Regions from separate parts of the Mesorhizobium sp. B2-5-7 genome, predicted to be linked through region 2. Evidence: predicted binding sites of a transcription regulator. Region 2 holds the regulator's gene; each other region holds the start of a gene.
The links. The regulator LexA, encoded in region 2, represses DNA repair genes until DNA is damaged. The targets are predictions, from matches to a motif close to TGTTCNNNNTGTGTTCNG.

Region 1: the regulator LexA is predicted to act here: its motif matches at 2,092-2,109, upstream of FJ543_RS09200 (helicase-related protein).
Region 3: the regulator LexA is predicted to act here: its motif matches at 2,271-2,288, upstream of parE (DNA topoisomerase IV subunit B).

What each region holds. Positions count from the first base shown of each region.
Region 1 is NZ_VFUO01000002.1:366,937-371,662, reverse strand. Features, by position in the region: gene FJ543_RS09215 (acetyl-CoA C-acetyltransferase) at 1-711, shown strand, start outside; gene phbB (acetoacetyl-CoA reductase) at 819-1,544, shown strand; gene FJ543_RS09205 (hypothetical protein) at 1,741-2,043, shown strand; gene FJ543_RS09200 (helicase-related protein) at 2,276-4,726, shown strand, end outside.
Region 2 is NZ_VFUO01000001.1:783,232-787,957, reverse strand. Features, by position in the region: gene FJ543_RS03805 (ABC transporter substrate-binding protein) at 1-763, opposite strand, end outside; gene FJ543_RS03800 (GntR family transcriptional regulator) at 914-1,687, shown strand; gene lexA (transcriptional repressor LexA) at 2,097-2,840, shown strand; gene FJ543_RS03790 (ComEC/Rec2 family competence protein) at 2,834-4,726, opposite strand, start outside.
Region 3 is NZ_VFUO01000001.1:558,798-563,523, reverse strand. Features, by position in the region: gene FJ543_RS02735 (type II and III secretion system protein family protein) at 1-1,103, opposite strand, end outside; gene cpaB (Flp pilus assembly protein CpaB) at 1,194-2,120, opposite strand; gene parE (DNA topoisomerase IV subunit B) at 2,359-4,416, shown strand; gene FJ543_RS02720 (FUSC family protein) at 4,461-4,726, shown strand, end outside.

The DNA.
Region 1 (4,726 bases), on a different contig from region 2:
ATGGGCAACACCGCCGAGAACGTCGCCCGCCAGTTCCAGATCACCCGCGACGACCAGGACCAGTTCGCACTGGCCTCCCAGAACAAGGCCGAGGCCGCGCAGAAGGCGGGCAAGTTCAAGGACGAGATCGTCGCCTTCACCATCAAGGGCAAGAAGGGCGATACGGTTGTCGATCAGGACGAATACATCCGCCACGGCGCCACGATCGATGCCATGACCAAGCTGAAGCCGGCCTTCGACAAGGATGGCACGGTGACCGCCGCCAATGCCTCCGGCATCAATGACGGTGCCGCCGGCGCGCTGCTGATGAGCGAAGCGGAAGCCGCAAGGCGTGGCATCACCCCGCTGGCGCGCATCGCCTCCTGGGCGACCGCCGGCGTCGATCCGGCGATCATGGGCACCGGACCCATTCCCGCTTCACGCAAGGCCTTGGAACGGGCCGGTTGGTCGGCAGGGGATCTCGACCTTGTCGAGGCCAACGAGGCGTTCGCCGCACAGGCCTGCGCCGTCAACAAGGACATGGGCTGGGACCCCTCGATCGTCAACGTCAATGGCGGCGCCATCGCCATCGGCCACCCGATCGGCGCCTCGGGCGCCCGCATCTTCAACACGCTGGTTTTCGAAATGCGCCGGCGCGGCGCCAAGAAGGGACTGGCCACCCTATGCATCGGCGGCGGCATGGGCGTCGCCATGTGCGTGGAGGCTTTCTGATAGACTTTGGACGGGCGGCGCAAGCCGCCCGTTTCACATGTGGTGCCTGTAGCAAATCCAGTGCCTGCCAAGCCCGACAACAGGGCGATTTCAAAAAGGGGAAATGCATGACCAAGGTTGCAATCGTCACGGGTGGATCGCGTGGCATCGGCGCGGCGATCTCGATCGCTTTGAAGAACGCCGGCTATTCGGTTGCCGCGAACTACGCCGGCAACGACGAGGCGGCGGCGAAGTTCAAGGCGCAGACCGGCATTCCGGTCTACAAATGGTCGGTCGCCGACTATGACGCTTGCGCGGCCGGTATCAAACAAGTCGAGGCCGACCTCGGCCCTGTCTCGGTGCTGGTCAACAATGCCGGCATCACCCGCGACGCCATGTTCCACAAGATCACCCGCGAGCAGTGGAAAGAGGTGATCGATACCAATCTGTCCGGTGTCTTCAACATGACCCATCCGTTGTGGGGCGGCATGCGCGACCGCAAGTTCGGCCGCGTCATCACCATCTCCTCGATCAACGGCCAGAAGGGCCAGGCCGGTCAGGTCAATTACTCCGCCGCCAAGGCCGGCGACATCGGCTTCTCGAAGGCGCTCGCCCAGGAAGGCGCCCGCGCGGGCATCACCGTCAACGTCATCTGCCCTGGCTACATCGCCACCGAGATGGTCAAGGCAATCGACGAAAAGGTGCTCAACGAGCGCATCATCCCGCAAATCCCCGTGGGTCGCCTTGGAGAACCGGAAGAGATCGCGCGCTGCGTGGTCTTCCTCGCTTCGCAAGATGCCGGCTTCATCACCGGCTCGACCCTCACCGCCAATGGCGGCCAGTACTTCGTCTGAGACGTCTGCTCGCGCAGTCCAACGCTGCGGATCCATGCGTGCCCTGCGATAAGCGGACCGGAAAATCGGTCCGCTTCCAAATGGCGCCTAACTCTTGGAAGACGCCGCTGTGACGCAATGCCCCAATCCGGCACGCAAAGCTTAATGCCGGTAGGCGCGTCTGTGCGAACCCTGTGATCAAGCCTGTGGATTCTCGGTGGATAAGCTGTTCACAACACAAGATATTGGGGGAACAAAAAGAGAAAATACGGCCGGCGCTGCTTTGTCGCCGATTCGTTCCGGCTTTGAGCCCAATGTTAAGATTAATGGCCGCGATAAGCTGCTATTCTTTAACGCCGAATTAGGAAAGATTAACAGTTTCATAAGCTTAACAGGGCGCGCACCGAATCGCCCTCATCGTTCCCGGCGAAAGTTAACGGCAGGACCCGCCCAGCATAAAACGGGCCAGTTCGGTGATTCAGCATGTGGTGAGACTCGTGGTCACGAAATCCATATCTAGCCGTGAACAAAAGCTGAATCTGACGGAGTCGCCGATTCGTCGCTGATTCGTTCCAGACTCGTTCCAACTGTTAAGCAGGGGCTGATTTGCGGAGTGAGGCGGGCGTCTCCGGAACCCTGCCGGAACATTCTGCTTTCGCTTCGCGCCCGAAATCCCTATGTGTCGGCTGTCATACGCGCCGTCCTGGCACGCTCCCGACCACGAGAGGCCAGAAAGCCTTATTTCCGAGCCGATGAACATCCAGCCGAAACACAACGAGCCGCTGATCCTGTCGGGCCGCGACGTGACCGCCGTGCTTGGGCCGACCAATACCGGCAAGACCCATCTCGCCATCGAGCGGATGGTGGCGCACGAAACCGGTGTCATCGGCCTGCCGCTGAGGCTGCTGGCCCGCGAGGTCTACACGCGCGTCTGCGAAAAGGTCGGTGCCAACAAGGTGGCGCTGATCACCGGCGAGGAGAAGATCCAGCCGCCGGGCGCCAGATATTCGGTCTGCACCGTTGAAGCCATGCCGCGTGAAACCGACGCCGCCTTTGTTGCCATCGACGAGGTACAGCTGGCCGGCGACCTCGAGCGCGGCCATATCTTCACCGACCGCATCCTGCATCTGCGCGGCCGCCAGGAGACGCTGCTGCTTGGCGCGGCCACCATGCACGGCATTCTCCAGCGGCTGCTGAAAGGCATCTCCGTGGTGACGCGGCCGCGGCTGTCGCATCTGGCCTATGCCGGCTCCAAGAAACTGACCCGCCTGCCACGGCGCACCGCGATCGTCGCCTTCTCCGCCGACGAGGTCTATGCCATCGCCGAACTCATCCGCCGCCAGCAGGGTGGTGCGGCCGTCGTGCTCGGGGCGCTGTCGCCCCGCACCCGCAATGCTCAGGTGGCGCTGTTCCAGTCGGGCGATGTCGACTATCTCATTGCCACCGATGCGATTGGCATGGGCCTCAACCTCGACCTCGACCATGTCGCCTTCGCCCAGAACCGCAAGTTCGACGGCTACCAGTACCGCAATCTGACGGCGGCCGAACTCGGCCAGATCGCCGGCCGCGCCGGCCGGCATCTGCGCGATGGCACGTTCGGCGTCACCGGCCAGGTCGATCCGCTGGACGAGGACCTGGTCCAGAAGATCGAGGGCCATGACTTCGACCCGGTGAAGGTGCTGCAGTGGCGCACCGCCCAATTCGATTTCGCCAGCCTCGATGCGCTGAAGCGCTCGATCGAGACCAACGCCCCGGTCGAGGGCCTGACACGCGCGCTGCCGGCCGTCGATGCGCAAGCGCTCGAACATCTCTCCCGCGACGAAGACATCCGCGCGCTCGCCACCAACGCCAAGCGCGTGGCGCTGCTGTGGGAAGCCTGCGCCCTGCCCGACTATCGCAAGATCGCGCCTGCCCAGCATGCCGACCTCATCGCCTCGATCTACATGGACCTCGCCCGGCAGGGCCATGTCGACGAGAACTACATGGCCGAACAGGTGCGCCGCGCCGACACCACCGAGGGCGACATCGACACGCTGTCGCACCGCATCGCCCAGATCCGCACCTGGACATTCGTGTCGAACCGGCCCGGCTGGCTGGCCGATCAGGCACACTGGCAGGAAAAGACGCGCGAAATCGAAGACAGATTGTCGGATGCGCTGCATGAGCGGTTGACGAAACGCTTCGTAGACCGCAGGACTTCCGTCCTCATGCGGCGCCTTAGAGAAAATACCATGCCTGAAGCCGAAATCAGTCCTACCGGAACCGTCCTTGTCGAAGGCCATCATGTCGGCGAGTTGCAAGGGTTCCGCTTCACCGCCGACCAGACCGCCGGCGGCGAAGACGCCAAGGCCGTGCGCACTGCCGCGCAAAAGGCGCTTGCCGCCGAGTTCGAGGCACGCGCGGAGCGCTTCGGCGCCTGCGCCAATGGCGATCTCGCGCTCGGTTCGGACGGCACGCTGCGCTGGATCGGCGCGCCGATAGGCACGCTGGTCTCGGGCGAAGACGCGCTGAAGCCGCGCCTGGTGTTGCTGGCTGACGAACAGCTGACGGGCCCGGCGCGCGACAAGGTCGCGGCGCGCGCCGAACGCTTCGTCAATTTCCAGATCGAGTCGTTGTTGAAGCCGCTGGTCGATCTGAAAAACGCCGAGCAGATTTCCGGCATCGGCCGTGGCATCGCTTTCCAGCTGGTCGAGAATTTCGGCCTCATCAACCGTCGTGACATCGCCGAAGAGATGAAATCCTTGGACCAGGAAGGCCGCGCGGCGCTGCGCCGGCTTGGCGTCCGCTTCGGCGCCTACCACGTGTTCGTGCCGGCGCTGATCAAGCCGGCACCCGCCGGGCTGGTGACGCTGCTGTGGGCGTTGAAGAACGACGGCAAGGACAAGCCAGGCTTCGGCGACGTCGTCCACGCGCTGGCGTCGGGCCGCACCTCTGTTGTCATCGACCCGGCCTTCGACAAGGCCTTCTACAAGCTCGCTGGCTACCGCAATCTCGGCCGCCGCGCCGTGCGCATCGACATTCTGGAGCGGCTGGCCGACCTGATCCGCCCGGCGACCAACTGGAAGCCCGGCCTTGGCCAGCGTCCGGACGGCGCCTATGACGGCCAGTCCTTCATGGTGACGCCGCCGATGATGTCGATCCTTGGCGCCACCGCCGACGACATGGAAGAGATCCTCAAGGGTCTTGGCTATCGCGCCGAGCCG
Region 2 (4,726 bases):
GGACCGCACTGTCATCGGAGTTGACGACCGGGATACCGGCCTGGCGCGCGGCCGCGGAGACAGCTGCGATCGCCGGCTGTATCAGGTTCGAGGCCGGGCCGTAGATCACGTCGGCCTTGCCGGCGAGCGAAGCGATGCGTTGCTGGATGTCATTGACGTTGTCGATGCCGACCTCCACCACCTCGAAGCCCGCGGCCGGTGCCGCCGCCTTGATCTTTTCGACCAAGGCAACGTCATTGGCCTCACCGGGATTATAAGGCACGCCGAAGCGCTTGGCGTTCGGCAGCAGCTTCTTGGTGAAGGCCATCACCGCGGCGACGTCCTGCAGATCGCTGGCGCCGGTCATGCCTTCGTCTCCGGCGTCCCATGACGGCACCAGCTTGGCCGCCACCGGATCGGTGACCGCGGCAAAAACGATCGGAATGCCGGAACCGGCAAGCGCTTTCTTGGCGATCTGCGATACCGGCGTGGTGATGGTGTAGATCAGCTTGGGCTGCTCGGCCTGCAGCTTGGCGATCATCTGCGGCACCAGCGATGCATCGAAATTGGTGTGGCTCTCCGTGTAGACGACGTCCTTACCCTCGACGTAGCCATTATCCGTCAGCGCCTTCTTGAAGCCGGCTATGGCGGCGTTCAATTGCGGATGCTCGCCGAAATTGGCAATGCCGATACGGATCTGATCGGCCGCGGCACTGCCGGCGCTGACCATCAATGCGCCTGCCAGCGCCAAACCCGACAACCAAGCGGATTTCGACTTCAACATCATTTCCTCCCAGATTTGATCAGGGCCGCTTGGAAACGCGGCTACTACGGCGATCATGGTGAGTCCGCTGGTCTGTGTCAAACATTATATATAATTGTTGCTGTGACGCACTATCATATATACTTTTCGCCAGACGACGGATTGATCACCATGCTGAATGAAACGAGTTCCACAAAAACGGAAGCCGCCTATCAGCTGTTGCGGCGCGACATCCTGACCACGCGCCTCATGCCCGGCGCCCCGCTCAAACTGAGTGCGCTGCGCGGCACCTATGGCGTCGGCTGGACACCGTTGCGCGAAGCCCTGTCGCGGCTCGAGGCCGAACGCCTGGTCACCGCAATCAGCAATCGTGGTTTTGCCGTGGCTCCGGTGTCGCGGGCCGAGCTGGAGGATCTGGCACGCGCCAGGATGGTGGTCGAGATACCCCTGTTCCTCGAATCGATGGAAAAAGGCGGCAGGGAGTGGGAGGATGCCGTGGTCACCGCCCACTACCGGCTCTCGCGTTGCAAGACGGCGGTCGACGATCCCTCGGACGCGGCCGTCGACAGATGGGACGAGAACCACGAGGCTTTCCATGCGGCGCTGCTGAGCGCCGCCACATGCGACTGGCTGTTGCGGTTCCGCTCGACGATCTCGGATCAGCTGCGCCGGCATCATCGCTTTCTTGGTCTGGCGCCGACACTGCGGGCCGCGGCCGGCCTCAAGGATGGCTATGAAGAGGCAATCGAAGCGCTACGCGAAGCGATTGCGATCGAACACCATACCGCGATCATGGAAGCGGCGCTCGACCGTGACGTCGAGCGGGCCAAGGCGCTGATGACGGCGCATATCGGCTACACACTGCACGTCTATGTCCACAGCGAAGACAGCGGCGCTACCAGATACGCCGCTCGCGCCGGCAGCTTGAAGGCGGGTTCGGGATAACTTCAGCGCTTCCGCGACGCCTATTCGAACGCGCTGGCCGGAGTGCGCCGAACGCCCCGATCCATGGCCGCCCGAAGCTAGCAATCGTTGGCATTTTGGTTTCGTTTCGTTCCGCGAATAATGGCTCCGCGAATTATACGTCCCTCCGAGGAGAAGCCTTCCAACTAACTGATGCCAAAGCCTCGTCGGCGGATGGGCCACAGGCCATTAACCAAAACGATTTCAATGCGCCTGCCGACGGCGGAAAGGACTGGTTGCCGCCCGCCGTCGCGGGCAAAAAACTTCAGACCCCTTAACAAATTCATTAAACTTTAAACGGTTGCAGAACACAACTGGAACAGATAGGGTTTGTTCTGGGTTTGTTTTTCGATTCTGGTTCAACCTTTCGTTCAATGTCTTGGGGGCCGCCATGCTGACACGCAAGCAACATGAACTGCTGATGTTCATCCACGAACGGCTCAAGGAAAGCGGGATACCGCCTTCCTTCGACGAGATGAAGGAAGCACTCGATCTTGCCTCCAAGTCGGGGATCCATCGCCTGATCACGGCCCTGGAGGAGCGCGGCTTCATTCGCCGGCTACCCAATCGGGCGCGCGCGCTGGAAGTGCTGCGGCTGCCGGACTCGATCGCGCCGGGCCTCAATGCGGCAAAGAAGTTCTCGCCAAGCGTCATCCAAGGCAGCCTTGGCCAAGGCAGTCTCGGACGCCAGATCAGGCCGGCCGCTGCGCCTTCGCGCCTGCCCGCGGCCGGCAACGACGACGACGCGGTTTCAGCCGTGTCCATCCCGGTCATGGGCCGTATCGCCGCCGGTGTGCCGATCGATGCCATCCAGCATCAGACGCATTCGATCTCGGTGCCGCCAGACATGATCATGGGCGGCGAGCACTATGCGTTGGAGGTCAAGGGCGACTCGATGATCGAGGCTGGTATCTTCGATGGAGACACGGTCATTATCCGCAATGCCGACACGGCAAGCCCGGGCGAAATTATCGTGGCACTGGTCGACGAAGAGGAAGCGACACTGAAGCGGTTCCGCCGCAAAGGCGCTTCGATCGCGCTCGAGGCCGCCAATCCAGCCTACGAAACGCGCATTTTCGGGCCGGACAGGGTCAAGGTACAAGGCAAGCTGGTCGGGTTGATCAGGCGCTACTGAACCGGCTTGTTATCGGGCTTGTCGGGTTTTTTGTACGGCGGCAGCCCCCTCGCCTCGCGTGAGAATTTTCGCTGTTCGTGCCAGGGCCGGTATGGTCCGTCGACGGCAAATGCGATCGCGGCCCGGGTCGTGGCCGACTGGGAATTGAAGAAGACGGCAGCGCTTCCCTTGCGGGCGAGCTGCCGTTTGGTGACGACGAGAACCAGTGGATTGTGGCAGGCGTCATAGGCGGTTGCGTCATTGACGATGATCAGGTCGGCGAAAGCGCAGGCTTTCCAGGTGGTCTTGCGGTCCTCGACATAGGCAATGATCGCGCCGGAAGGGTGCCTGGCAAGGCACAGGCCTTCGCGGCAGTAGAAGGGCGATCCCGGCGGCAGGTCGGTGGGACTGGCAACATCGAATTGCCTGTCTGTCGTGTCGAACATTTCCGGTTTGACGATTGTTTCGGAGATCAGGGCGCGCTTCCAGTTGTCGGTTGCGAATTCGTTCGGACGTTCCCGGTTGACGGCCAGTTCGCCATTGCCGATCGGCAGCGCGACCAGCCGCGCATCTTCCGAGATCAGCACATCGGGCGCGCGTGTGTGCGACACAGTCAACAGGCCGGCGAGCGCGAATGGCAGCGCCGCGAGCCGCAGCCATGTCGTCGCCATCGTCGCGATAACCAGCGCGACGGTGACCAGCAGCACGGATTGCTGCGAAATCAGCCCGACTCCATCGACCGGAGAGCGCTCCGATATCCACGCCGACACGGCGATCATTGCTGTCAGGCCCTTGCCCATGAGGTAGAGAGCCGGCCAATCCAGTCCGAATGGCATCAACAGCGCGCTGGCGACGGCCAGGAACATCACGACCGACACGATAGGCATCACGGCCAGATTGGCGAACAGGCTGAGCGGCGATACCCGCTGGAAATGCCAGATGGCAAACAACGCCGTGGCGCTGCCGGCGATAATGGACGTCATGGCCAATCCTCCTGTCGCCAGCAGGAATTTTCGCGTCAGGAACCCGGGCAGCGATCGCTTTCGCGGCGGTGGCCGCGTCTTTCCCGCACGGTGATCGGCCCAGCCGGCATAAGCGCCAACCAGGGCCGCGGTCGCGGCGAACGACATCTGAAAGCTCGGGCCGACGACCTCGTGAGGCGAGACCAGGATGACGGCGATCGCCGAGATCCCCAGATTGCGCATGGTCAGCGCAGCGCGATCGAAGAAGACGGCAATCAGCATCACCGCCAGCATGATGAAGCTGCGTTCGGCGGCAACGACGACACCGGAAATGATGAGATAGGCCGCGATCGAGAACAGTGCGGCGGCGGCCGCGTATTTCTTCACCGGCCGGCGCGCGGAAAAGTCTGGAAACAGCGCGAAGGCACCACGCAGCAGACCCATGATGGTGCCGGCCACAAGCGCCATATGCAGTCCCGAAATAGAGATGATGTGATAGATGCCGGTACGCCGCATCGCTTCATTGATTTCATCGGGTATGCCGGCGCGCACGCCGACGATCAGCGCCGCCGCGATCTCGCCTTCAGCGCCGCCGACGCTGCCCCTGATGTGGTCGGCGATGGCTTCGCGGGCATTTTCGATGCCTGAAAAAAGGCGAGCCGATAGCGGCATCTCACCGTCGTCGGCGGAAACAACCGTTGGATTGCCGAGAAAGAAGCCGCTGCCGCCGATGCCGGCGAAATAGCTGTCGAAAGAGAAGTCGTAGCTGTCCGGCCGCACCGGGCCGGTCGGCGGCAACAGTTTGGCGTAGCCTGTGATGAGCGAGCCGGCGGTCATTCCCGGCGGTATCTTGCGTGCGGAAAGCCGGACCCTCTCCGGCGCATAGCGCAGTTTCGGCCGGGCGGTCGAAATCACGTCCATGGTCAGCCGGATGCGGCCGCTCTC
Region 3 (4,726 bases), 220 kb from region 2:
GGCATCTTGCCAAGGCCGGGAATGCGAGACGTGGTAATGTCGTTCTGGGACTGCAAAAGCCCGGCGATCATGAAGCTCTGGCCGTTCTTCAGGTCGACCGAGGTCTTGGCGCGGCGCACGATGAAGCCGGGCACGGAAATGTTGCCGATATTGTAGGACGCCGACGCATCGATCGAGGAGACTTCCGGCGCGATGTCGAGGCTGACCAACCCGTCCTTGAGTACGGTCGGCTTGAAATCCAGGCTAACGCCATATTTCTTGTAGCTGACCGAAATCTTGCCGTTGTCCTCCGAAACCGGGATCGGAAATTCGCCGCCGGCCAGGAAGCTCGCTGTCTCCCCTGAACGCGCGATCAGGTTCGGCTCAGCCAGCCGACGGGCAAGGCCGCGCTCTTCCAGCGCCTTAATGGCAATGTCGATCGAGACGCCGTTCGACAGCAGTCGGCCGATGATCTCGCCGGTCCCCGCCGCTGGGACCGTGCCCGGATCCAGTGAAATGTCGCGACCGCCGAAGCCGTAGGCGAAATTGGCGCTGTATTTCGCGCCCAGGTCCTGCCCTGCCTGGCGGTTGATCTCGACGAACCGGACATTGAGCTGAACCTGCTGCGACGAAGAGATATTGACCGAGTTGATCACTTCCTCATTGCCGGAAAAGCGGCTGGCGATCTTGCTTGCCTTATCCGCTGCAACCGCGTCATCCGCCTCACCCGACAGCACGACACGGCCGTTGGCCGAGCCGACCTTGATCTTGGCGTCCGGCACACTGGCACGGATAGTGTTCGCCAATTGGTCGGTGTCGAGCGTCACCTCGATGTCCACGGTGCCGACGAGCTGCTTGTTCTGGTCGAACAGCGCAATGCCGGTGGTGCCGAGATTGTTGCCCAGCACATAGAAGGATTTGTCGGTCAGCGGGTTGACGTTGGCGATCTCCGGATCACCGATGACGATCTGGTAGAAGGCCGCGCTCGTCATGATCGTCTTGGGCTTGCCCTTGGCAACCTTGATCGACGCATTCTTGGTCGACGAGACATAAACGATGTCGTTGTCCGCCTTCGCCGCTCCGGGCAAGGCAAGCACGCCGCTCGCAGCCAGGGTAAACGCCATCGCCAGGGCGCGCACCAAGCGCGACCGAGCCGTCATTCGATATAGGGTACGCATCAACATTGTCCCGTCCCGCCCGGTCCCCACCGGTCTTTACTTCTGGTCCCGCGTTGGAACCTGATATTCCTCGGCCTGCGTGCCGCGCGTCACGATGATCGTCTTGAATTTCGGCTTCTCCGGCTCCTTCGCTATGGCATCGAACAAGGAGCCGGCCACGGCCTGCGTCTTGGAAGCGACGGATCCGCCGAAGGAAGAGATGGTGGTGACGCCGTTCTTGCCATCGCCGCCTTCGCTGGCGGAGCGAAGCGACAGCGACAGCGTTCCGACGGTGCGGGCAAGCGCCACTTTCTGCGCGCCGTCGCTCGTCACCTCGAGGGTCACGGAATTGGCCACCTGCGGCGTCGTCTGGCGCTCGTCGGCGCCCTGCCCGACGCTGAGCACCTTGGCGTCGGCAACGACGATCTCCGAGGTGATGGTCGAACCGGCAGCCCCTTGCGCGTTCTTGGCGACTTCCTGGATTTCGCCGGCATCGCGCGTCAGCACGACATCGACCCGGTCGCCCGGCGTGACGAAGCCACCGACGCCGGCGATCTCGTCGGTGCGGATGGTGACCGCCCGCATTCCGGGCGTCAGCATATTGGACAGCGTCGCGCGGCCGTTCGGTCCCGACAGCTTTGCGAGCAGCACCGGCTCGTTGATCTCGATCGGCGACAGCGCAACCCGGCCGCCTTCGCCGAGCAATCCATCGATGGTGGCAAAGGCGCCCTGCGGAAGGGAATCCTGCGGCCACGGGATTTCGCTGAGCTTGGCGCGGTCGAGCTCCATGCCATAGCGCAACGGCGCGTTCGCCACCACGATGGTCTTGAACTCGATCCTGGGCGCGGCCGGAGCGGCGATCGAGGCCGTTTTCTCCTGGGCATCGGCCTTCGCTTGGCTCTTGACCCAGAAATCCGCGGCAAAGATCGAGATCGCGCCGAAAACGGCGGCGATGCCGATCATCGTTATGGCCTTGCCCCTCACGCCGAAAACCCCTGATGCCCGTCGTTTCTTGTTATGTTGGGCTCACGCTAGGCGGCATTGTTAAAGAATCAGGAATATTGCGCGGCGGCATTTGACCTATTTCCGCCCGCTTGGTTATCGAATGGTTTTAGGATAAGAGCAGTTAAATCCCCGAACGTAACAGGAACCTCCGTCGCTTGGCGCTGAAAAGCGTGGCAGTATCGACGGGGTGATTCGCAGCTTGGACTCTATGGCAGGCATGGACGACAACAACGATCTTTTCGGCAATCTGGAGAAACAGCCGCAGCCGGTTCGCACGCCGGCGCGCCCGGCGGATCCGCTGGTGCAGGCGGCCGCCAGGCGCCCAGCCGCAACCAAGGATGGCAGCGAGGGCTACAGCGCCGCCGACATCGAGGTGCTTGAGGGCCTTGAGCCGGTGCGCCGCCGGCCAGGCATGTATATTGGCGGCACCGATGACAAGGCGATGCACCATCTGTTCGCCGAGGTCATCGACAATTCGATGGACGAAGCGGTTGCCGGCCACGCCACCTTCATCGATGTCGAACTCTCCGCCGACGGCCATCTCACGGTCACCGACAATGGCCGCGGCATTCCGGTCGACATGCACCCAAAATTCAAGAAGCCGGCGCTCGAAGTCATCATGACGACGCTGCATTCGGGCGGCAAGTTCGACTCCAAGGTCTACGAAACATCCGGCGGCCTGCACGGCGTTGGCGTCTCCGTCGTCAACGCCCTGTCGGATCATCTCGAGGTCGAGGTGGCACGTGGGCGCCAGCTCTATCGCCAGCGCTTTTCGCGCGGCGTCCCGGTGACCGGACTGGAGCAGCTCGGCGAAGTCCACAACCGGCGCGGCACAAAAATCCGCTTCCATCCCGACGAGCAGATTTTCGGCAAGGGCGCGGCCTTCGAGCCGGCGCGTCTCTACCGCATGACGCGTTCGAAGGCGTACCTGTTTGGCGGCGTCGAGATCCGCTGGACCTGCGATCCCTCCCTCATCAAGGAAAAGGATCAGACACCGGCCAAGGCGGAATTCCATTTCCCAGGCGGCCTCAAGGATTATCTGAAGGCGTCGCTCGGCGATGAATTCCAGGTGACGCGCGAAATCTTCGCCGGCAAGAGCGACAAGCAAGGCGGCCATGGCTCGCTCGAATGGGCGGTGACCTGGTTCGGTGGCGACGGCTTCATCAATTCCTACTGCAACACCATCCCGACCGGTGAAGGCGGCACCCACGAAGCCGGCTTCCGAAACGTGCTGACGCGCGGCCTGCGCGCCTATGCCGACCTCGTCGGCAACAAGCGCGCCTCGATCGTCACCTCGGAAGACGTCATGATTTCGGCCGCCGGCATGCTGTCGGTGTTCATCCGCGAGCCGGAATTCGTCGGCCAGACCAAGGACAGGCTGGCGACGATCGAAGCGATACGCATCGTCGAGACCGCGATCCGCGACCCATTCGACCATTGGCTGGCCGACAATCCGCAGGAAGCCTCGAAGCTGCTCGACTGGGTGATCGCGCGCGCCGACGAACGGGTGCGCCGCCGCCAGGAAAAGGAAGTCTCGCGCAAGAGCGCAGTGCGCAAGCTGCGCTTGCCGGGCAAGCTCGCCGACTGCACGCAGAACGCGGCGGCGGGTGCCGAACTCTTCATCGTCGAAGGCGATTCCGCCGGCGGCTCGGCCAAGCAGGCACGCGATCGTGCCAGCCAGGCCGTCTTGCCGCTGCGCGGAAAAATCCTCAACGTCGCCAGCGCCGGCAATGACAAGCTGGCCGCCAACCAGCAGATATCGGACCTGATCCAGGCGCTCGGCTGCGGCACGCGGTCAAAATACCGTGACGAGGATTTGCGCTACGACCGCGTCATCATCATGACCGACGCCGACGTCGACGGCGCACACATCGCTTCGCTGCTGATCACCTTCTTCTACCAGGAGATGCCGGCGCTGGTGCGCGGCGGCCATCTCTATCTGGCGGTGCCGCCGCTTTACTCGATCAGGCAAGGCGGCAAGGTCGCCTATGCCCGCGACGACGCCCACAAGGACGAGCTTCTGCGCACCGAATTCACCGGGCGCGGCAAGGTCGAGCTTGGCCGCTTCAAGGGCCTGGGCGAAATGATGGCCGCGCAGCTCAAGGAAACCACCATGGATCCAAGGAAGCGCACCTTGCTCAGGGTCGATGTGAACGAAGTCGATTCCGCCACCAAGGACAGGGTCGACGAGCTGATGGGCACCAAACCCGAAGCCCGCTTCCGCTTCATCCAGGAACGCGCCGAATTCGCCGAGACGGAAGTGCTGGATATCTAGCCGCTGGCGCGTTTAGCTTGCGTTCCTGACATGGAGACCAGCATGTGACCTGGGCGCGGCTGAAAACCTATTTCGAGTCGAGCCTGGCCGGGCTGACGCAACCGACACGCTCGGACTGGATTTTCGCGCTGCGCACCGTTTCGGCCGGCATGATCGCATTGCTGGCCGCTTACGCGCTGAAGCTCGACCATCCGCAATGGGCGATGATGACGGTGTTCATCGTCGCCCAGCCGGTTGCCGGCATGGTGCTGGCGAAAGGCTTCTACCGCCTGCTCGGCACGCTGGCCGGCGGTGTCGCGGCAATTGGCAT